Immundisolibacter sp.: one gene and its partner. The protein of the gene in region 1 interacts with the protein of each later gene in a pairwise test. Links are inferred from orthologs where the notes say so. Each region holds a gene or a part of one and is shown on either strand. Other genes may lie near its edges.

Region 1 (7,197 bases):
CAGGAAATCCGCCAGCGTGGCGTCCTGGTCAGCGAACAGCCGGTGGGCATGCCGCCGCGCAGCTTCAACTTTCCGCGCCGCAACCGGATCATCAGCGGCCTGTCGCTGGGTGTGCTGGTGGTGGAGGCGGGCGCGCAAAGCGGCTCCCTGATCACCGCCCGCCTGGCGGCCGAACAAGGGCGCGAGGTATTCGCCATCCCGGGTGGCATCCACAACCCGCTGGCACGCGGTTGCCACGCGCTGATTCGCGATGGCGCCAAGCTGGTCGAGAACGTATCGGACATTCTGGAGGAACTGCCGCCCTTCGAGCGGGGTCTGAGTCCGTTGTCCGCAGCACCGCCGGCCACCGACCGGCCGGCTGCGGCCACCAATCCGGTGCTGGCCAATATGGGCGACAGCCCGGTCAGTCTGGACCTGCTGGTGGCTCGCACCGGATTGACGGTGGCGGAAGTTTCCACCATGCTCTTGACGCTGCAACTGGATGGCCTGGTGACGGCCCTGCCCGGTGGCCTGTTTGGCCGCTGCGGTCCGCACCCGGCACGCTGAGGGTATCAATGAAGGAATCCGTTCTCGACGTGTTGATGTTCCTGCTGGACAACTACAGCGAGGACGGCGCGATGGACGACGATGACCGCGATGAACTGGCCGGCCAGCTGGCCAGCATGGGTTTTGGTGAAGGGGAGATCGACCATGCCTTCGACTGGCTCGAAAGCCTGGCGCAGGATGATGACACGGCCACCCAGACCGACTGCATACCCTGGAGCGACCATGCGCAGCGCCAGTTCTCGGCCCAGGAGCAATACCGCCTGACGCTGGAAGCGCGCGGCTTTCTGATCCTGCTGGGGCAGAATCCGATGGTCGACAGGCCATCGCTGGACCGCATCATCGACCGCGCCATGGCGCTCGATCTGGACGAAATCGACCTCGACGACATCAAGTGGATCACGCTCATGGTGATCTACAACCGGCCGGACACGGCTCACCTGTATGCCTACATGGAAGAGCTGGCCCAACCGGATGCGCTGCGGCGCCTGCAATAGCCCATCAGCCGCCCGCCTGGCGGCTGCCCCAGTCCGAATGACAACAACCGCACCGCCACGGCGGGCGCTGCGCGAACCATGAACCCAGCAAAAACCGTCGTCGTCGTCGAATCCCCGGCCAAGGCCAAGACCATCAAGAAGTACCTCGGCCCCGGCTACGAGGTGTTTGCCTCCTACGGCCATGTCAGGGACCTGGTGGCCAAGGAAGGGGCGGTGCAAACCGAACACAACTTCGCCATGCGCTACGAGGGCATCGAGCGCAATAACCGGCACGTCGATGCCATCGCCAAGGCGATGCGAAGTGCCGACCAGCTGCTGCTGGCCACCGACCCGGACCGGGAAGGCGAAGCCATCGCCTGGCATCTGGCGGAACTGCTGCGCGAGCGCAAGGTGCTCGCCGACAAGCCGGTGCATCGGGTGGTTTTTCACGAAATCACGCAGCGGGCGATCCAGGATGCGGTTGAGCACCCGGGCGAAATTTCCATGGACCTGGTCAACGCCCAGCAGGCTCGCCGGGCGCTCGACTATCTGGTGGGCTTCAACATCTCACCGCTGCTGTGGAAGAAGATCCGCCGCGGTCTGTCCGCCGGGCGGGTGCAAAGCCCGGCGCTGCGCCTGATCGTCGAGCGCGAGGAGGAAATCGAGGCCTTCGTGCCGCGCGAGTACTGGACCCTGGATGCCACCGTCGCCAAGGGCAAGGCCGCCTTTGCCGCCAAACTGGCGCAGTTCGAAGGCGAGAAGATCGAACAGTTCAGCGTGGTCGACGCCGAGCGCGCCGGGCTGATCCGCAGCACCATCGAGCAGCAGGCCCAGGGCCGGCTGCAGGTAGCCGCCATCACCCGCCGCTCGCGCAAGCGCAACCCCGGCCCGCCGTTCATCACCTCCACCCTGCAGCAGGAAGCCTCCAAGCGCTTCGGCTTCACCGCCCAGCGCACGATGCGCATCGCGCAGCAGCTGTACGAGGGCATCGACATCGGCAGCGGCCCGGTCGGCCTGATCACTTACATGCGTACCGACTCCACCAGCCTGGCGCAGGAAGCGGTAGCCGAGATCCGGGAGCTCATCGCCCAGCGATTTGGCAGCGACACGCTGCCCAAGTCGCCCAATGTGTTCAAGACCAAGAGCAAGAACGCACAGGAGGCCCACGAGGCGATCCGGCCCAGCTCCGCGGCGCGCACGCCCGAGTCGGTGCGCGCGTACCTGAGCGCGGACCAGCTGAAGCTCTACACGCTGGTCTGGAACCGCACCATTGCCTGTCAGATGAACCCGGCGGTGATCGACACCGTGGCGGTCGACCTGTGCCCACCCGGCCATAAGCCGACGCTGCTGCGGGCGACCGGCTCCACGGTGCGCGAGCCGGGTTTCCTGGCCGTTTACGACAACCGCGAGGATGGTGAGCAGGCCGATGCGAATCTGCCGGCGCTGGAGTTGGACGAGCTGGTCGAACTGCGCGCGCTCGAGGCGAACCAGCACTTCACCGAGCCGCCGCCGCGCTTCAACGAAGCCAGCCTGATCAAGGCGCTGGAAGAATTCGGCATCGGCCGGCCGTCGACCTACGCCAGTATCATCACTACGCTCCAGCAGCGCGAATACGTGCAGCTCGACGGCAAGCGCTTCATGCCCACCGACGTCGGTCGCGTGGTCAGCCGCTTTCTGACCGAGTTCTTCACCCAGTACGTCGATTACGACTTCACGGCCCGCCTGGAGGACGAACTGGACGCTGTGTCGCGCGGCGAGGCGGAGTGGGTACCGGTGCTGGAGCGCTTCTGGCAGCCGTTCCACGAGCGAGTGGTGCAGACCGAAACCTCGGTCGCGCGGCGGGACGTCACGCAGCAGCAGCTGGACGAGGCCTGCCCCGAATGTGGCAAGCCGCTGGCGATACGGCTTGGCAAGCGGGGCAACTTCATCGGCTGCACCGCCTATCCGGAGTGCAAGTACACGCGCGACATCAAGCCGGCCACCGGCGAGCCGGAGCCGCCACTGGAGCTTCTGGACCGCAAGTGTCCGGAGTGTGGCGGCGATCTGGCCTACAAGCGCGGTCGCTACGGGCGCTTCATAGGCTGCGTGAACTACCCCACCTGCAAGCACGTGGAGCCCCTGAACAAGCCCAAGGACACCGGCATCGGCTGCCCGGACTGCAAACAGGGCACGCTCATGGAGCGCAAGTCCCGCTACGGCAAGCTGTTTTATTCCTGCAGTCGTTACCCGGACTGCAAATACGCCGTCTGGGATCCGCCTCTGGCCCAGCCGTGCCCGAAGTGCGGACACGCCATCATGACCATCAAGACCACCAAGCGGCGCGGCGTCGAGAAACTGTGCCCCGACAAGGCCTGCGGCTATCGGGAACCGGCGCCGGAGCTGGCCGAAAGCGCCGCCTGAAGGCTGCCCAGGCAGTGATCGGCGGGCATTGCGCACTGGCCACCGCACCGATGGCCAGCGCGCAGTGCCTGGACCTCACACGTCCAGATTGGCCACGGCAAGCGCGTTGGTTTCGATGAACTCGCGCCGCTGCGACACTTCATCGCCCATCAGGGTGGTGAACATCTGATCGGCCGCCACCACGTCCTCCACCCGCACCCGAAGCAGGCGCCGGGTGGCGAAATCCATGGTGGTCTCCCATAGCTGCTCGGGATTCATCTCGCCGAGCCCCTTGTAGCGCTGCACACTGACCCCGCGCTGACCTTCGGCAAGCAGCGCTTCAAGGGCGTCCCCAAAACGCGCCACCGGGCGGCTGGTGTCGCCAATCCGCAGCGTGGCGCCAGGCCCGATCAGGCCAGCCAGGCGCTCTGCCATCACACCGATGCCGCGATATTCGGGCGAGTGCCAGAACGCCTGTCCCAGGGAAAACGTCGTTCGCACGCCGTGCTCGTGACGCTCAACCTGCAGCGCGCCTTGCGCACCGTCGGATGCGATCTGCCAGCGCGCGGTAAAGCGCGTGGAGCCGCCCGCGAGCGCAGCCTCCAGGCCCGCCGCCAGAGCCGTCATCGCGGATGCGTCCTGCAGGCGTTCCTCGGTCACGCGCGGCAACCCCAGAAGCGCATCCAGGATTCGCCGGTCAAAGCGCCGGCTGGCACGCTCGATCAAGGCCAGCGCGGCGGTGTAGTCCTTGGCCAGGGCTTCGAAATCCTCCACCGGCAGGGCTGGCGCATCCTGTGACGGATGAAGGGCCACGTTCTGCAGCGCCAGTTCCAACAGGTACAGGTTCAGCGTGCGGTCGTCCTTGAGGTAACGCTCCTGTTTGCCCTTCCTGACCCGATACAGCGGAGGCTGGGCTATGTACAAATGACCACGCTCTATCAACTCGGGCATCTGCCGATAGAAGAACGTCAGCAGCAAGGTGCAGATATGTGCGCCATCCACGTCGGCGTCGGTCATGATGATGATGCGGTGGTAACGCAGCTTGTCGGGGTTGTATTCCTCGCGGCCGATGCCGCAGCCGAGCGCCGTGATCAAGGTGCCGACTTCGGCTGACGCAAGCATCTTGTCGAACCGGGCCTTCTCGACGTTCAGGATCTTGCCCTTCAGCGGCAAAATGGCCTGCGAACGCCGGTCGCGGGCCTGTTTTGCGGAGCCTCCGGCAGAATCACCCTCGACCAGGTAGAGCTCGCACAGGCTCGGGTCCTTTTCCTGGCAGTCGGCCAGCTTGCCGGGCAGCCCTGCGATATCCAGCACGCCTTTGCGGCGGGTCATCTCGCGGGCCCGCCGGGCCGCCTCGCGCGCCCGCGCAGCATCGATGATCTTGGACACGATGGCGCGCGCCTCGGCGGGATGCTCGAGCAGGAAATCGCTGAACCTGTCGGCGATGGCCGCCTCGACGATGCCCTTGACCTCGGATGAAACCAGCTTTTCCTTGGTCTGCGACGAGAATTTCGGGTCCGGCACCTTGACCGACAGAACGCAGGTCATGCCCTCGCGGATGTCCTCGCCGGCCGTCTCGACCTTGGCCTTCTTGGCCAGACCTTCCTTTTCGATGTATTGATTCAGCGTACGCGTGAGACCGGTTCGAAAGCCGGCCAGATGCGTGCCGCCATCCCGTTGCGGAATGTTGTTCGTGAAGCAGAACATCGTCTCCTGGTAGGAGTCGTTCCACTGGATGGCAACCTCGACCCCCACATCGCCGCGCTGGTCCAGGAAATGGAACACCGTCGGGTGCAGCGGTGTCTTGTTGCGATTCAGATGCTCGACAAACGAGCTGATGCCGCCGACATACTCGAAAACCTCCTGCCGGTCGTCGCGTTCGTCATTCAGTTCGATGCGTACGCCGGAGTTCAGAAACGACAGTTCCCGTAGGCGTTTCGCCAGGATGTCGTAGTGGAACTCGACGTCGGTGAATACCACCGGGCTGGGGCGGAAATAGACCTTGGTACCGGTCGAGTCTGCGTCGCCCACGATCGCAAGCGGAGCCTGTGGCACGCCGTCGCGGTAGATCTGCTCGTGCAGTTTGCCGTCCCGACGGATGGTCAGCTTCAGGTACTCGGATAGTGCATTCACCACCGAGACTCCGACGCCGTGCAAACCGCCGGAAATCTTGTAGGAGTTGTCGTCGAATTTCCCGCCGGCGTGGAGCGTGGTCATGATCACTTCCGCCGCGGAGCAGCCTTCCTCGGCATGGATATCCACGGGGATTCCGCGACCATCGTCCTCGACGCTGACGCCCCCGTCACTGTGTATGACGACCTTCACGTGACTGCAGTGCCCGGCCAGGGCTTCGTCGATTGCGTTGTCCACCACCTCGAACACCATGTGGTGCAGCCCGCTGCCGTCATCGGTGTCACCGATATACATGCCGGGACGCTTGCGGACCGCATCGAGGCCTTTCAGTACTTTGATGCTGGAAGAGTCGTAAATGTGTTCGTCAGTCATGGGAGTCTCGGAAAGATGCCTGCACCAGCGCGCCCCGTTCCACGTGAAACACGGCGCCGACATCGGCGGTAAGTTCGGCGTGCAAGACCGGAGAGGTAACGAAACGCTGCAGCTGATGACTCGCCAAAGCCGCCAGCACGGCGCTCAGGTGACGGCCGTCCAACTCGGCGGCAAGATCGTCAAAGAAAATGAGGGGTTGCGACTCGGGCTTCAGCTTCAGCAAATCCTCAAGCTGCGCCAGCCGCAAAATCAAATAAAGCAACTTGATCTGCCCGGACGAAAGGTGCTCCAGGCCCAGCTTCTGTTCGGTGCGCACAAGCAGATTTGCCCGATGCGGCCCACCGGAAGTGTAGCCAAGACCGCGGTCCCTGTCTTCGGATTCGAACCAGTACTCGGCCAGGGTCACGCCATCACGCCAGCCACGTTGCAGATCCAGCGTCACACCAAAGTCGAGCTGAAGTCGTTGGCAAACCACATCGACACAGGCCTGCAGCCTGCGGACATACGCTGCCCGGCAGGAACTGATCGACTCTCCGGCCTCGCCCATCACATCCAACCACGGCGATGCCGGCTGTCTGGCGCGAAGCGCTGCGTTGCGTTGCGCCAGGGCCGCGTGATACCGCGCCCAGGTCACGTGAAATCCCGGTTCCACGTGAAACAAGCCCCAATCCAACACCGAGCGCCGCTCGCCGGATCCAATCCTGAACCGCCGCACCCCATCCTGGGACAGCGCCAGAACCGGCAGCAACCGGGCCAGCTCCGATGCCGCCTTGAGCGGCCGCCCATCCAACCGCATCCGCGTACCGGCCGCGTCCCGATCCAGACGGACATGCAATTCGCGTCCGTCGGCGTCATCGAACCACGCGCTGACATTCAAGCCAGAGGTCCCGCGCCGAACGACCTGCGTTGTATCCCGTGTTCGAAACGACCTCCCGACTGCAGCCAGATGGATCGCCTCGAGCAAGGATGTCTTGCCGCCACCGTTTGGCCCCACCAGCACGTTGAGCCCCGGCGCCGGACACCAGTCGATCGCTTCCAGGTTGCGCACATCGCGAACGATGAGTCGCGACAACCGCATCGATTTCCTCTACAGCCGCATCGGCATGATGACGTAGCGATTGAACCCGCCGGCCGGCTCCGTCAGCAGGCAGCTGCTGCCCGGATCCGACAGGTGCAGCCGCACCGACTCGCTGCGCAGGGCCGTCAGCACATCGATCAGGTAGCTGACGTTGAAACCGATTTCAAGGCTGGCACCGGCGTAATCGACTTCAAGTTCGTCCTCGGCGTCTTCGTT
Region 2 (9,649 bases), on another replicon or contig:
GAAACAGGAACGTGCCCCGGGTGACAAACAGGAGCAGCGCAGCCGCTGCGACAATCAGGCAGATCAGGCCGAGGTGGGGAATGGTTAGGGCGTTCAGGCGAGGTCGGTACGCGGTGAGCCCAAGCAGGGCCAGCACGCAGCCGGCCAGTGCAACGATTCCCAGGGGCATCAGGATCAAGCCGCCCACGGCGCCGCTCAGCGTCAGGATGTAACTGTACCGGGCGTACTGGTCCGGGGGGATGAATGTCAGGATTCCGCCGGACACGAGGTTCTCTGCGGTGCCGGCTGACACGGATTTGCCCGGCGCAGCACTACTCGTGGTCGCAAACCGGACCGCGATGCCGGCGAGCAGGGCGATGACGCCGATCCAGAACCCGACGGGGCTATACAACGGAGTATCGCTGAAAATGCCAGCCCCCTGGCAGATGGCGGGGGAAGAATACAGGCAGGCCATCATTTTGGCGGCCATGTCTTTTCCGCCAAACCGGCCGATGCTGTCCATCGCCTCCGCGTACGCCGCCAGAAACCACACCACCGACAGCACGACGATTGCCGCGCCTCCCGATATCAGAATCAGGCTGAGCTTTTTGTAGTTCATGCCATTTCACTCCTGTAGGTACGGACCCTCTGACAAATCGTGTAATTCCCCCCGCTCCCGCGAGCTGGGGTTTTTGCGGATTGGCGCGAATCGAGGTGCCCCGGATGGCCCTTTGGGGGCTGGGCGCCTTGTTTGCGGGGGGCACTGGGGTGGATCTATACCGGTCATGCCAGCATCCGCTTGCGCATCAGGTGCAGGTTCGCCGGATTGATCAGCGTGCAGACCTGGACGACGCTCTTGACAGAACCCTTGTAGCGCACCCGGACGTAGCCAAGCGGGCATTTGAGTGCCCGAAGGAGGTGCTCCGCCTGATTGCGCATACGCGACCGGCGCCGGTGGGTGCGCTTGTTGGCCGCCGTCAGCGGGCGCCGCGTACTCGCCTTCAGGGCCACCGCCCAGCAGGCGCCGGGCCGGTGGGCCGCCCGCTTGATCCGGTAGTTCACGTAGCCCTTCTTGTCACCGAACTCGGTCCGGTCGCCCTCCCGCAGCAGGTCCGGCAGTTGGCTGATGCCCGGCGCATGGGCCGGGGTTACCGACACGGCGTGCGTCAGACCGCTGTCGACGTCGGCCCCGATGTGGATATTCATGCCGAAGTACCACTGGTTGCCCTTCTCGGTCTGGAGTATCTTGAGGTTTCGCGCTTTGGCCTGTTCTTCGTCGACGTCGGGGCATGGATGATGGTCGCATCGACCATCGTGCCGCCCTTGAGCAGCAGTCCGCAGTCTTCGAGCACGCTGTAGATCAACTCCAGACCGGCGAGGCGGCGCATGGACTCGATCTTGTATAGCGCGTCCTCCATGCCCGCGCCGGAGAGCGCGCGTGCCCCTGCTGCATGAGGTAGATGCGCAGCATCGCACCCAGCGCTTCGGGCTGGGTGCCACGGCGGCCAGCCTTCGGGTAATGCGGCTCGATGACCGCCTCCAACGCAGCTCAGTACACCACGCACTCCATCTCGGCGAGGAAGGCTTCGCGCCAAATCCGCCTTTTTCTTGGTCGCAAACGCCAGCACCTCAAGCGTTGCTTGCGTCATCCGCATCGCCCCCAGTTTCAGTAGCTGAATCGTACCTCGACGCCGATTCGTTTATTGGGGTTCCCTGGCGCTGAGCGTGATCCGCCTGCCGCGTTACATCACTTTGCGCACGGGTACGGCGCCGCCGCGAACGGCGTCGGGCTCAGCCCGGCCCCAGCATGTCCGCCGGGCGGATCAGGCGGTCGAAATCCTCGGGGCTGAGCAGGCCGAGTGCGACCACGGATTCCTTGAGCGTCAGGTTCTCGTGGTGCGCCTTCTTGGCTGCCTTGGCGGCATTGTCGTAGCCGATGTGCGGATTCAGTGCCGTCACCAGCATCAGGTTGCGGTCCAGGTACTGGGCGATCTGTGCCTCGTTGGCCACCGTGCCGGCGGCGCAGTGGTCGGCAAAGGAACGGCTGGCGTCGGTCAGCAGGCGGACCGATTGCAACAGGTTCCTGATCAGCAGCGGCTTGAAGACATTCAGTTCCAGGTGCCCGCTGGCGCCACCGAAGTTGATGGCGACGTCGTTGCCGAACACCTGCGCGGCCACCATGGTCAGCGCCTCGGACTGCGTCGGGTTGACCTTGCCGGGCATGATCGAGCTGCCCGGTTCGTTCTCCGGCAGGTACAGCTCGCCGATGCCGCAGCGCGGGCCGGAGCCCAGCAGGCGGAAGTCGTTGGCGATCTTCATGCACGCGGCGGCGGCGGTCTTGAGCGCGCCGCTCATCCACACGATGGCGTCGTGCGCGGCCAGCGCCGCGAACTTGTTCGGCGCGGTGATGAAGGGCAGCGCGGTCAGTTCCGCGATGCGGTCGGCCACCGCATCGGCAAACCGCGGATGGGTATTGAGACCAGTGCCGACCGCGGTGCCGCCGATGGCCAGTTGGTACAGGCGCGGCAGGGCACTGTCCACGGCGTCGATGACGTCGTTCAGCTGGTGCACGTAGCCGCTGAATTCCTGGCCCAGGGTCAGCGGCACGGCGTCCATCATGTGGGTGCGGCCGACCTTGATGATGGACTCGAACTGGGCAGCTTTTCTGGCCAGCACGTCGCGCAGGTGGCGCAGGGCCGGCAGCAGCGCGTCGTGCACCTCGCGCGCGGCGGCGATGTGCATGGCAGTGGGGAAGGTGTCGTTCGAGGACTGGCTCTTGTTGACGTCGTCGTTCGGGTGGACGGGCTTTTTGGAGCCCAGTTCGCCGCCGGCCATTTCGATGGCGCGGTTGGCGATCACCTCGTTCACGTTCATGTTGCTCTGGGTGCCGGAGCCGGTCTGCCACACCGCCAGCGGGAAGTGGTCGTCGAGCTTGCCGTCGGCCACTTCGGCCGCCGCGCGGGCGATCAGGTCGGCTTTGTCCTGCGGCATCAGGCCAAGATCGGCGTTGGTCAGCGCAGCGGCCTGTTTCAGCACGCCAAAGGCGTGGATCACTTCCAGTGGCATGCGCTCGCGCTCGCCGCCGATGGCGAAGAACTTCAGGCTGCGGGCGGTTTGCGCGCCCCAGTAGCGGTCGGCCGGGACTTCCAGCTCGCCCATGGTGTCGCGCTCGATGCGAAAGGACATTGCCTGACTCCGTATTGAAATGGGTGACTTCGCGAGGCCGGAATTCTACCGGGCGCGGCGGCCCCGGCCGGGTGGTATCGACCGCCCCGGTGCGGTAACCGGGCACAAGTTCGGGCAAGCGCCTGCGACAACGCAGCGGGTTTGTCCCGGCCGTGGCGAGTCGGGACGGCAGGCCCCCTGTGCTAGACTTCGCGCCGCACCGGAGCGATTTATGCCGCGCGTCCGAGCCTGCTGGCGGGGTCCGCGCGAGCGTCGTTTGTGGCGGCCCAGGCGCCCCCGAATCCATACCCACATTCCTTAATTTGGCGACAGCATGACCGAGTTCGCCCGCGAAGTTATTGCCGCGAACATCGAGGACGAGCTCAAGCGCTCCTACCTCGACTACTCCATGAGCGTCATCGTCGGGCGCGCCCTGCCGGACGTGAAGGATGGTCTCAAGCCGGTGCACCGGCGCGTGCTGTATGCCATGCACGAATCCGGCCACCACTGGAACCGCGCGCACGTGAAGTCGGCGCGCGTGGTCGGCGAGGTGATGGGTAAGTACCACCCGCACGGCGACTCGGCCATCTACGACACGCTGGTGCGCATGGCGCAGCCGTTCTCGCTGCGCTACCCGCTGATCGACGGCCAGGGCAACTTCGGCTCGGTGGACGGCGACTCGCCGGCCGCCATGCGCTACACCGAATCGCGCCTGTCGCGGATCGCCAGCGAGCTGCTGGCCGACATCGACATGGACACGGTCGATTTCGTGCCCAATTACGACGGCAAGGAACGCGAACCGGCGGTGCTGCCGTCGCGCCTGCCGAACCTGCTGGTCAACGGCTCCACTGGCATTGCCGTGGGCATGGCCACCAACATCCCGCCGCACAACCTGGTCGAGGTGGTCAACGCCTGCGTGGCGCTGATCGACGACCCGGACATCGACCTCGACGGCCTGATGGTGCACCTGCCGGGGCCGGATTTCCCGACCGCCGCCAGCATCAACGGCGCCGCCGGCATCCGCGAGGCCTACGCCACCGGCCGCGGCAAGATCTACCTGCGCGCCCGGGTCGAGATCGAGGAGGACAAGAAGACCGGCAAGGCGAGCCTGGTCATCTTCGAGCTGCCGTATCAGGTCAACAAGGCGCATCTGCTGGAAAAAGTCGCCGAGCTGGTCAAGGAAAAGCGCATCGAGGGCATTACCGAGATCCGCGACGAGTCCGACAAGGACGGCATGCGGGCGGTGATCGAGCTGCGCCGCGGCGAGGTGCCGGAGGTGGTGCTCAATCACCTGTACCAGCAGACGCAGCTGCAGGCCGTGTTCGGCATCAACATGGTGGCACTGGTCGACGGCCAGCCGCGCCAGCTGACGCTGCACGAGGTGCTCGAAGCCTTCATCCGCCACCGCCGCGAGGTGGTCAGCCGGCGCACACTGTTTGCGCTGCGCAAGGCGCGCGACCGGTTGCACATCCTGGAAGGCCTGGCTGTCGCGCTGGCCAACATCGAGCGCGTGATCGCCCTGATCCGCGGCTCGCAGACCACGGACGAAGCCCGCGCCAAGCTGACCGCCGAGGGCTTCGCGCCCGGTTTCGTGGGCGAGATGCTGACCCGCGCCCTGGGCGTGGACGCGCAGCGCCCGACCGAGACCGGCCGTGGCCTGATCGATGGCGCCTATTACCTGAGCGATCGCCAGGTGCAGGCCATCCTGGACATGCGTCTGCAGCGCCTGACGGGGCTGGAACGGGACAAGATCGTCGACGAGTACGGCGAGCTGACGGTGCAGATCGCCGACCTGCTGGACATCCTGGGCAGCGACACGCGCCTGCTGGCCGAGATCCGCCGCGAGCTGCTGGAAATCCGCGACCAGTACGGCGACAAGCGGCGCACGACGATCATGGTCGACCGCCTGGACCTGACATCCGAGGACCTGATCGCGCAGCAGGACCTGGTGGTGACCTTCTCGCACCAGGGCTACTGCAAGTCGCAGCGGGTCAGCGAGTACCGCTCGCAGCACCGCGGCGGGCGCGGCCGCTCGGCGGCGCGGGTCAAGGAAGAGGACTTCATCGAGCGCCTGTTCGTGGCCAACAGCCACGACACGCTGCTGTGCTTCTCGAACGCCGGCAAGGTGTACTGGCTGAAGGTCTACGAGCTGCCGCTGGCCGGCTCCGGCAGCCGCGGGCGGCCGATCGTGAACCTGCTGCCGCTGGGCGAGGGCGAGCGCATCAGCGCCGTGCTGCCGGTGCGCGAGTTCGACGCCGAGCGTTTCGTGGTGTTCGCCTCGCGCCGCGGCCTGATCAAGAAAACCGCGCTGGCCAATTACTCCCGCCCGCGCAGCGCCGGCATCATCGCGCTGGACATCGTGGACGGCGACGCCCTGGTGGCGGTGGCGCTCACCAGCGGCAGCGATCATGTGCTGCTGTTCACCGACGACGGCAAGGTGCTGCGTTTCGACGAGCGCGACGTGCGCCCCATGGGCCGCGATGCGCGCGGTGTGCGCGGCATGCGTCTGCACCAGGACCAGAACCTGATCGGCATGGTGGTGGCGCAGCCCCAGGGCGATATCCTGACCGTCACCGCCAACGGCTACGGCAAGCGCACGCCGCTGGCCGATTACCCGGTCCGCGGCCGCGGCGGCATGGGCGTGATTTCCATCCAGACCAGCGCCCGCAATGGCCCGGTGGTGGGCGCGGTGCAGGCGGTCGAGTCCGAACAGGTGATGCTGGTCACCAACGCCGGCACGGCCATCCGCACCACGGTGGCGAGCATTTCCCTGCTGGGCCGAAACACCCAGGGCGTGAAGCTGATGGGTGTGGGTGAGGGCGAGCTGCTGGCCGGTCTGGCGGTGGTGGCACCCGAGGATGAAGAGTCCGAAGGCGAGCCGATCGACGGTGATGACGCCGCGACCGATCGGACCGCAGCCGACCCGGCCGAGCGGCCCGGCGACACCAACCCGGACGACGTTTCGCCCGACGCATGACGCAGACGGCCGCCGCCCCGCGCGGCGGCCCAGACACGGAGACAACGATGGCACGCGTATACAACTTCAGCGCCGGCCCGGCGGTATTGCCCGAGCCGGTGCTGGCGCAGGTGCGGGATGAGCTGCTCGACTGGCACGGCTGCGGCATGTCGGTGATGGAAATGAGCCACCGCGGCAAGGAATTCATGGCCATCCAGGCCGAGGCCGAGGCCGACCTGCGCGCGCTCATGGGCATCCCGGCCAACTACAAGGTGCTGTTCCTGCAGGGCGGCGCTAGCTTGCAGTTCTCGATGCTGCCGCTGAACCTGCTGCCGGCGGGCGGCAAGGCCGACTACGTGCTGACCGGCTCCTGGGCCAAGAAAGCCGCCGCCGAGGCCAAGCGCTACGGCACGGTCAACATCGCGGCGAGCAGTGCCGAGACCAACTTCAACCGCATCCCGGGCCAAAGCGAGCTCAAGCTCGACCCGGCCGCCGCCTACGTGCACATCACCGGCAACAACACCATCTTTGGCACCGAGTACCACTACACGCCGGACACAGGTTCAGTGCCGCTGGTGTCGGATGCCTCCAGCCACATCCTGTCGCGGCCGGTGGACGTCAGTCGCTACGGGCTGATCTATGCCGGGGCGCAGAAGAACGTCGGCCCGGCCGGTCTGACGCTGGTGATCGTGCGCGATGACCTGATCGGCCGCTGCCGCGAGGGTGCGCCGACCATGCTCGACTACGCCATCCATGCCGAAAACGACTCCGCCTACAACACGCCGCCGACGTTTGCCATCTACGTGTCCGGCCTGGTGTTCAAGCACCTGCTGGCACAGGGCGGGCTGGCGGCGGTGGAGCGGGCCAACGTAGAGAAGGCCAGCCTGCTCTACGACCTGCTCGATCGCAGCGGCTTCTACAACTGCCCCACCGAGCCGGCCAGCCGCTCGCGCATGAACGTGCCGTTCACGCTGGCCAATGCCGAGCTCGATGCGCCGTTCCTGGCCGAGGCGAAGAAAGCCGGCCTGGTGCAGCTGAAAGGCCACCGCAGCGTCGGCGGCATGCGTGCGAGCATCTACAACGCCATGCCGCTGGCCGGCGTGCAGGCGCTGGTCGATTTCATGATCGACTTCGAGCGCCGCCACGGCTGACGGCCACATCACTTCGCAGGAATACCGCCATGTACCGCGTACTCGCGCTGAACAACATCTCCAAGGTCGGCCTGTCGCGTCTGCCGGCCGACCGCTTCCAGATCGGCAAGGACCTGGCCGATCCGGACATCATCCTGCTGCGCTCGGCTGACCTGCACAGCATGGACCTGCCGGCCTCGCTGCTGGCCGTGGGTCGGGCCGGCGCCGGCGTGAACAACATCCCGGTGGCAGCGCTGTCGGCGCGCGGCATTCCGGTGTTCAACACGCCGGGCGCCAACGCCAATGCGGTCAAGGAGCTGGTGATTGCCGGCCTGCTGCTGGCGGCGCGCAACATCTGCCAGGCCTGGGCCTACACGCAGGCGCTGGAAGGCGACGCGCAGACCGTGGAGCACGCGGTCGAGGCCGGCAAGAAACAGTTCGCCGGCTTCGAGCTGCCGGGCCGCACGCTGGGCGTGGTGGGCCTGGGCGCCATCGGCCGGCTGGTGGCCAACGCCGCCCTGGGGCTGGGCATGAAAGTGGTCGGCTACGACCCGGGCATCACGGTCGAGGGCGCCTGGCAGCTGTCGTCGCAGGTGCAGCGGGCGCCGAGCGTCGAGGCGGTGTTCGCGCAGGCCGATTTCATCACCTTCCATGTGCCGCTGAACGATCACACCCGCGGCCTGGCCAACGCCGACACGCTGCGCCTGGCCCGTCCCGGCCTGACGGTGCTGAACTTCGCCCGCGCCGGCATCGTCGACACCGACGCCGTGGCCGCCGCGCTGGAGACCGGGCAGGTGCATTACTACGTGAGCGATTTCCCCAAGCCGGGGCTGATCGGCCACCCGCGCGTCATTGCCCTGCCGCACCTGGGCGCCTCCACTGCCGAGGCGGAGGAGAACTGCGCCGTGATGGTGGCCGATCAGGTGCGCGACTACATCGAGAACGGCAACATCACCAACGCGGTCAATTTCCCGTGGGTGGTCATGCCGCGCGCCGAGGGTGCGGTGCGCCTGTCGGTGGTCAACGCCAACGTGCCCAACATGGTCGGCCAGATCACCACTGCGCTGGCCGAGGCCAAGCTGAACATCGTCGACATGATCAACAAGTCCAAGGGCGAGCTCGCCTACACGCTGGTGGACGTGGATCGCCCGCTGCCGGCCGAACTGCTGGCGAAGATCCGCGCCATCGCGGGCGTGCTGGCGGTGCGCTGTCCCTGACCGGCGCCAGGCGGACGGAGGAGGCATGACGCAGGACGGCAAGCTGGCCCAGATTCGGCACCGTATCGACACGATCGACGGTGAGCTGCTGCGCCTGCTGTCCGAGCGGGCGGCCTGCGCGCAGCAGGTGGCCGAGGTCAAGCAGGCTGCCGGCGAGACGGTCTTCTACCGTCCGGAGCGCGAGGCGCAGGTGCTGCGCCAGGTGGCCGCTGCCAATCCCGGGCCGTTGCCGGACGAGGCAGTCGCGCACATCTTTCGGGAAATCATGTCGGCCTGCCTGGCCCTGGAGCGGCCGCTCACGGTGGCGTATCTGGGTCCGCCGGGGACCTTCTCGCAGGACGCCACGCACAAGCACTTCGGGCAGGCCATCAGCAGCCTGCCGCAGACCACCATCGAACAGGTGTTTCGCGAGGTCGACGCCGGCGCTGCCGACTATGGCGTGGTGCCGATCGAGAACTCCACCGAGGGCGCGGTCACGCACACGCTGGACATGTTCCTGAGCACGCCGCTGACCATCTGCGGCGAGGTGGAGCTGGCCGTGCATCAGCAGCTGCTGAGCAAGGCGCCCGACCTGGCCGGCGTGAAACAAATCTATTCGCACGCCCAGTCGCTGGCGCAGTGCCGGCGCTGGCTGGCCGGGCACCTGCCGGGCGTGGCCTGCGCGGCGGTCAGCAGCAACGCCGAAGCGGCCCGGCGCGCGGCCAGCGAAGCCGGCGCCGCCGCCATTGCCGGCGAGTCGGCCGGGCGCCTGTACGAGCTCACGCGCCTGGCCGCCAATATCGAGGACGAGCCGGGCAACACCACGCGTTTTCTGGTCATCGGCCGGCACGACACGCAGCCATCGGGACGCGACAAGACCTCGCTGCTGCTGTCCACCGGCAACCGGCCGGGCGCGCTCGCCAGCCTGCTCGAACCGCTGCGCCGGCACGGCATCTCCATGACCCGCATCGAATCGCGTCCGGCCCGCACCGGCCGCTGGCAGTACGTGTTCTTCATCGACATCGAGGGCCATGTGCAGGACGCGCCGGTGCAGCAGGCATTGACCGAACTGCGCGAGGTGACCGCCCTGTGCAAGGTGTTGGGCGCCTACCCGCGGGCGACCGGAGATACGCCATGAGCCTTTCCATCCGTGATCTGGCCACGCCCGGCGTGCGCGCCTTCCAGCCCTACCAGCCGGGCAAGCCGTTGAGCGAGCTGGAGCG

What was found.
Region 2: the proteins of gyrB (region 1) and gyrA interact in binary tests that used the Escherichia coli proteins (3 or more experiments, as listed by UniProt). The link is inferred for Immundisolibacter sp. from one-to-one orthologs.

Annotation. Positions count from the first base shown.
Region 1 is NZ_JACIZD010000001.1:323,917-331,113, forward strand. The notes cover bases 3,200-6,303. They hold gyrB (DNA topoisomerase (ATP-hydrolyzing) subunit B), read right to left. Parts: upstream 5,904-6,303; coding sequence 3,495-5,903; downstream 3,200-3,494. Other genes in these bases: topA (type I DNA topoisomerase), read left to right, coding at 3,200-3,419; recF (DNA replication and repair protein RecF), read right to left, coding at 5,896-6,303. In the rest of the region: DNA-processing protein DprA, read left to right, coding at 1-546; H5U26_RS01570 (DUF494 family protein), read left to right, coding at 555-1,040; more of topA, read left to right, coding at 1,119-3,199; more of recF, read right to left, coding at 6,304-6,975; dnaN (DNA polymerase III subunit beta), read right to left, coding at 6,991-7,197. UniProt on the Escherichia coli protein: DNA gyrase negatively supercoils closed circular double-stranded DNA in an ATP-dependent manner to maintain chromosomes in an underwound state.
Region 2 is NZ_JACIZD010000005.1:24,503-34,151, reverse strand. Bases 3,085-6,321 are described here. They hold gyrA (DNA gyrase subunit A), read left to right. Parts: upstream 3,085-3,478; coding sequence 3,479-6,121; downstream 6,122-6,321. Other genes in these bases: serC (3-phosphoserine/phosphohydroxythreonine transaminase), read left to right, coding at 6,169-6,321; fumC (class II fumarate hydratase), read right to left, coding at 3,085-3,165. In the rest of the region: H5U26_RS08645 (hypothetical protein), read right to left, coding at 1-598; more of fumC, read right to left, coding at 1,771-3,084; more of serC, read left to right, coding at 6,322-7,251; H5U26_RS08620 (phosphoglycerate dehydrogenase), read left to right, coding at 7,281-8,447; pheA (prephenate dehydratase), read left to right, coding at 8,473-9,564; hisC (histidinol-phosphate transaminase), read left to right, coding at 9,561-9,649. UniProt on the Escherichia coli protein: A type II topoisomerase that negatively supercoils closed circular double-stranded (ds) DNA in an ATP-dependent manner to maintain chromosomes in an underwound state.